2 regions of the Coprobacillus sp. genome follow, and region 2 is predicted to be linked to the other one. Evidence: riboswitches for the same ligand, from Rfam matches in the RefSeq annotation. Region 2 holds a riboswitch; the other holds the start of a gene.

Region 1 (3,432 bases), on a different contig from region 2:
TATATATTTGCTTATTGCATAAAATGGTTGATATTTATTAAAAATTGGTTATAATATAAATGAAAGGAATAATCAGTAGACGGTTATGCCTTGGATTTGATGGTTAAAATAACTACCAAAGTTTTCCTAGGACCATGGTAGTTATTTTTTGTTTCCTTTTATAATTTCAAGGAGTAGTTTGACAATGACTGCGATAATAGCCATCATTAAAGATAACATTTCATAATCGCTCATGTTTTACCACCTCCGTTGTTTCAAATTTCTCTAATGAGATATCTATATCAACAGAGTTTCCAATCTCTATCTATTGACCAAAGCATAACCACCTACCGTTATGATTATTCCATGTGACTATTATAGCATAAAGCAAATATTTCATCTATAATTATTTGCTAAAAGCTATTAATTGTTTTATCCCTTATCTATGATAAAATATTGGAAAGGATGGTGATTTAATGAAATATAAAAATTATGGTGTTGTTGTGACTGGAGGAGGTCATGGTATTGGAAAAGCTATTATTGAAGAGTTTGTGAGAGAAGGAGCAAAGGTCTGTTTTATTGATATCAATGCAGATTATGGAAAGTCATTGGTAAGTGAATCTGTTTTCTTTTTTCATGGTGATGTTTCTTTAGAAGATGATTTAAATCAATTTATTTGTTTTTGTAAAGAGAAATTAGAAAGAATAGATGTTCTTGTGAATAATGCTTGTGTGTCACACCAAGGAATATTAAATCAATGTAATTACCAGGAATTTCAAAAATCATTATCTATTGGAGTAACAGCACCTTATTATTTGAGTTTGCAATGTCAAGATGAATTAAAGAAAAACAAGGGTTCTATTATTAATATTGCTTCATCACGTGCTTTTCAATCCGAACCAAATACAGAATCATATACAAGTGCCAAAGGTGGTATTGTTGCATTAACACATGCTTTGGCGATTTCTTTGTCAGGGCAAGTACGAGTAAACTGTATTGCTCCAGGATGGATTGATGTCAATGATACAGAAAGTTTTTCTAAAGAAGATGAAACTGCAATTCCAGTAGGAAGAGTAGGAAAGCCAATAGATATTGCTAGAATGGTAATGTTTTTATGTAGTGAAGATGCAGGGTTTATCACAGGTGAAACATTTGTTGTAGATGGAGGTATGAGCAAACGTATGATTTATCATGGTGATCATGGATGGGAATATCATATCTAAGGTTGCAAACATCATTTTGATATGCTAGAATGATTGCACTGGTTCGAGAGCCAAACCCAGTATAAAAAACTAAGGACATGAAAGAATGGTGGCTCTGCCATCTTTTTTCATGTCTGACTTCTAACTGTATTTTAGAAGAGGAGGAACTTAAATGAATAATGGAGTTAAAGAAGTTGCAATCAATGCTATGATTGCTTGTGTTTATGCAGCACTAACAATTGCATGTTCAAGTATTGCTTATGGAGGAATTCAATTTAGAATTTCTGAAATATTAATATTTCTAGCATTCTATAACAAGAAATATATACCAGGTTTAATTATTGGTTGTTTTTTAGCTAATTTACCGTCACCATTAGGATTGGCAGATATGTGTTTTGGAACATTAGCTACTGCAATTACATGTTTAGGTGTATATAAAATTAAAAATATTTACATTGCAGGATTATTTGGTGCAATTGTGAATGGATTGATTGTTGGTGCTGAATTGTACTTTGTTCTTAATTTACCATTTGTCATCAATGCATTTTATGTATTTATTGGAGAATTTGCAGTCTTAATGATTGGAGCGTATTTATTTCGAACATTAGAGAAAAAAGAAGTCTTCATGAAAAAGTTTATTTTAGAATAATGGCTATTGTTAATAATAGCCATTTCTTCATATAAAAGACATAATATTTGACTATACTAATAAAAAGAGGTGGTACAATGAGAACAACAGACAAGATGCGAGATTTAACATTAAAGAATATGATAATACTTGTTACCTATATTGCTATATTAATCTTATGTTTAATGAATTTTGGAACAATTATGAGTTTTATAGGAACATTAATAAGTATTATAAAGCCGTTTATTATAGGTTTTATTTTAGCTTTTATCTTTAATATTCCAATGAAATATTTTATTAAGAAATTGCCTATTGAGAATGATAAAACAAGAAAACTAATATCTGCAATATTGTCAGTATTATTAGTTATGTTGGTTATTGCAATTGTCATTATGGTTGTTTTACCACAAGTTATAGAAAATGTTAGAACTCTTATTGATAATTTACCAGAAATTTTTAAACAAATTGAAGAATGGTTAAATTATTTCTTAAAAGAAGTCAAAATATCTCCTGATATTATGACAAAAGTTGAAGAGTTCCAACAAACATTGGGTCAAACTATCTTATCTAAGTTATCAACTTGGGTACCAGGGATAGCTTTAGGCGTATCACATTTTACAACTGGTGTTATTAATATTTTTATGGGATTTGTTATGGCAATATACATGCTTTTTTCTAAAGATAAATTAATGCGACAAGTCAAAAGAGTGGGAAAAGCATTTTTAACAGAAAAACAGTTTTATCATGCAACAGATGTAGCTCAATTAACTTCATCTACATTTGAGAATTTCTTGGCTGGACAATTAACAGAGTCAGTGATTATTGGAGTTTTATGTTATATTGGTTGTATATTATTAGATATTCCATATGCATCAATCGCAGCTGTTGTTATTGGTTTTACCAATATTATTCCATACTTTGGTCCAATCATTGGAGCATTCATTTCATCAGTTTTAATTGTCTTTGTTTCACCAATGAAAGCAGTTATTTTCTTAATATTTAGCACTTTATTACAACAATTTGAATCTAATTTAATTTATCCACATGTTGTGGGAAATTCTGTTGGACTATCTGCCTTATGGGTTCTGTTTGCAGTAAGTGCTGGTGGCGGTTTGTTTGGAATACCAGGGATGATCTTTGGATTACCAACATTCTCTGTTATATATGAGCTCTTAAGAAGATGGACAAATCATCGTTTAAATCAAAAAAAGCAGCTATCAAAAGCTGCATTGGAATCTCAATAAGAGGTTCCTTTTATTTTTGTGTATTCATTTGCAATCTTTGTGATTTGTTCATATTGACTGTGACTGGCAAGCTGATTCAATTCTCCACCAATACCAATTGCATCAACACCAGCTTCAAACCATTCATGTGCATTTTTAAGATTGACACCACCTGTTACCATTAATGAAACTTGGGGTAATGGACTTTTAATCGCTTTGATATATTGTGGACCAAAAGTACTTCCTGGAAATAATTTAATAATCTCACTACCTGCTTCCATTGCTTCAACAATTTCTCGAATTGTCATACACCCTGGAATATAGGGAACACCATAACGATTACACATTGTTGCGGTCTCCTTATTAAAGGAAGGGGAAACAATGTATTTAGCACCTGAAA
Region 2 (3,432 bases):
GTATATACCATAATGATATGATTGCTTTTCTCGTGACTGTTCAAACATTTCAGTTAAGCGATTCATATCTGATTTCCCTAACATTGGTGAGACAACCACGACTTCAATATCTTCTAACTGTAATGGCACAGTTGAAATCACAAAATCCTGATCATCTTTATTCAATTCATGAGTCTTTAATAATGGAACTGTATCCTTAATAATAACATTTGGAAAAGCCAAATGAATTTTCGCTTCAATAAATTGAGAAGTGGACATCCCACTTCCACAAACAATGACAACTGTTGGATAGAGTTGAAGTGAATTCGCTTTTTTTCTTTTTAATGAAGCACCAACATAGAGTGCTAAATCACATATATCATCTTCCTTAAGCAAACAATAATGTTCACGTGTTAAAAGTTGAGAAATATAAGTTGCTATTTCATATTCATATGCTAAATCACTTTTAATTGTTTTTTTCAAAGGATTTTCAATATAGATAGAATTCATAAGTCTAGCAAATAAAGCATTCAAATGAATAAAGATTGATATCATTAATTCCTCATCTTCACTCAATCCCTCACCATAAACTGCATCTACTTCTCGCATAATCTCAACAATACCATCAAAGGTTTGAGGAGAAATCTGCCTTATACTTTCTAAACTTCTGTTTTGATAAATACGTTTATTTTGATATTTTAATCCAACAACATTGATATAAACATAATTTTCATCTTCAGATGAAATATGAATTTGAAAATAATTTTGAATACCTTGGACTATATATTTAGTAATATCCCATTCTAAATTATCAATTTTATCAATTGTATTAACACCTTGACAACTCTTTCCCTGATGAAGATGTTCCACCATAACTGCAAATTGTAAAATACAGTTGATATAAGAGTGATCAGATATAACCAAATCAAATTGTTCCTCAGCATTTTGAATAATCATTCCTATTGTTTTCAATTGAACATTATAGAAGAAAGGCTGAAGTTTTTCTAAAATCTCATTGCCCTGATAAACAACAATTTTTCTTAACACATAAGCTTCAGCAATTCTTTTTTTAAACTCTGTTCCTTTTAAAATCATTCCATATTTAACCGATTTATCTAATTTTAAATCAAAGTTTTCAAAAAAGGATATCAATTTATTGACATCATTCATAATTGTTCCTTTACTTACAAATAACTTTTCTGAAATACTTTCCGTAGATATATATTTATCACTCCTTAATAGTTCTAATGCAATATAATATTTTCTTGTTTCAGGTAAAAAAGAAGATGCATTTTCATCCTTAAGTAACAAATTATCAAGATAAACCTTTCCTTCATTTGAATATTCCAGCCATAACCCCTTACCAGTCTTCGTATAGATGATACAACCAGTTCCAGTTAACTCATCTTTAATCTTTTTGATATCTGCTTTAATTGTTCTTGAACTTCTTTGCAAAAGATTAGCAATTTGAGAAGTTGTATATTCTTTATGTCCTGTATAAAGGAGTTCTAATATTTGTTTTTCTCTTGGCAATAACATTTCTTTCCCTCCTTTCGACACAATTCAACCATTTTATCCACATATATCATAACATTATGCTTATCATGTCTCAAATCATAAATTTGCACTAAGATAGTGCAAATCAGTTATATTCATTTAAACATTGATATTCATAAAAAGATATGATACGCTATCATATGAACTGGTTCGAGAGCCAAACCCAGTATAAAAAACTAAGGACATGAAAACAAGATGGCTCTGCCATCTTTTTTATGTCTGGCTTCTAACTGTACTTTAGAAGAAAGGAAAAGAAAATATGAAAAAACAAACAAAGATTCAAATGGTTGTGACCATAGGAATCATTTTGAATGTTGTTGGTGCATTTATAGCCATGACATTCTCCATTCCATTTTATATGGATTCAATTGGTACGATTCTCATTGCTGGATTACTAGGACCTAAGTATGCCATGTTAACAGGCGTTCTGGGAAGTATAACAAGTGGTTTTACTTTTGATATGTATTCCTTTTATTATGCTCCTGTACAATTGCTGACAGGATTCTTTGCTGGTATTCTCTATCACACACCTTGGTTAAAAGGAAAAAGAATGCCTATTGGAAGTCTTCTTGTTGGTATTCCAACATCAATAATGAGTGCCATCATTACTGCTTATGTATTTGGTGGACTCACTGCTGGCAGCAGCAGTGCTTTTGTCTTTTTGTTTCATAACCTAGGTTTACAACTTGTTGTAAGCATATTTATTGTTCAAATAATCACTGATTATACAGATAAGCTTTTCGCTGTCTATTTCACAAGATTAATTATTGAAAGAGGTCATTTAATGGAGAAATGGGGGATAACATGGAAAGATACAGCCACATTACAAACAAAGTCAAAAGAGAAATCGTTCTTTTAAAAGCCAGACCATGTATTTGGTCAAAATGTACATTTTGTGATTATATTGAAGATAATTCTACATGTACAAAAGAAATGATTGAAATAAACAATCAAGTCCTAGATTTAATAACAGGTGAATATGGTATATTAGAGGTTATTGATTCTGCTAGTATTTTTGAATTACCTAAAGAATCATTATTAAAAATCAAAGAAGTGATTAAAAAGAAACATATTCATACATTATTTATAGAAAGTCATTGGATTTATCATAAACATATTCAAGAAATCAGAGATTTTTTTGGTATCAAAACAATTGTGAAAATTGGTGTGGAAACTTTTGATGATCATTTTAGAAATGATTATCTTAATAAAAATGCAACCTTTCAATCAATTGAAGAACTCAAAAAATATTTTGATTCACCATGCTTAATGGTTGGTATAAAAGGTCAAACCAAAGACATGATAACAAAAGATATGGAGATTCTTACAAAGTGTTTTGAGTATGGAACAATTAGCGTTTATCGCAATAATTCTACGTCTGTCAAACGTGATGATGAACTCGTTCACTGGTTTATGCAAGAATATGATTATCTTATTGATGATGAACGTTATGATTTCTTATACGATCCAACTGATTTTGGTGTTGGTGAATAAATGTAAAAAACATTGATTTAATAAGATGAATTTGAGACAAAACTGAGACGCACAACAAGTTCTTCCATGCTATAATAGACATGTTATCAGTCCTCCCTTGAAAGGAGGTGAGAACAATGTTGGTTGAAGCAATTGTTTCTACCATCGTCTCTGTTATAGCAGGGTTAGTCTTGTACTTTCTTTGCAGATGGCTTGACAGTAGACGTCACTGATGATAAGCCGAGAAAACCCAAGGGAGGCAGTCCCTTGGGTTTTCGTTTGAGAACAATGTCTCTGCAATTGTTTCTTCATCAGTATCTTATCATAAATCTACTGACTATTCAAGTATATTCAAAAAATTCAATTTTCAAACAACCAATATGATAATCGAGAAGATATTTCTAAACCAAGTTTCTTTTGTAG

Evidence for each region. A riboswitch is a leader RNA that binds a small molecule or an ion and turns the genes downstream of it on or off. The one in region 2 is predicted to bind preQ1.
Region 1: linked by a shared signal. The riboswitch ahead of AC5M21_RS05725 (QueT transporter family protein) and the one ahead of AC5M21_RS05990 (ECF transporter S component) in region 2 are both predicted to bind preQ1.

Annotation. Positions count from the first base shown of each region.
Region 1 is NZ_CFJNYH010000011.1:46,908-50,339, forward strand. It holds gene AC5M21_RS05720 (SDR family oxidoreductase) at 456-1,202, shown strand; PreQ1 riboswitch class I at 1,235-1,281, shown strand; gene AC5M21_RS05725 (QueT transporter family protein) at 1,354-1,830, shown strand; gene AC5M21_RS05730 (AI-2E family transporter) at 1,908-3,053, shown strand; gene AC5M21_RS05735 (bifunctional 2-keto-4-hydroxyglutarate aldolase/2-keto-3-deoxy-6-phosphogluconate aldolase) at 3,047-3,432, opposite strand, start outside.
Region 2 is NZ_CFJNYH010000012.1:50,660-54,091, reverse strand. It holds gene AC5M21_RS05995 (BglG family transcription antiterminator) at 1-1,518, opposite strand, end outside; PreQ1 riboswitch class I at 1,676-1,722, shown strand; gene AC5M21_RS05990 (ECF transporter S component) at 1,796-2,395, shown strand; gene AC5M21_RS05985 (radical SAM protein) at 2,341-3,030, shown strand; gene AC5M21_RS05980 (GNAT family N-acetyltransferase) at 3,370-3,432, opposite strand, start outside.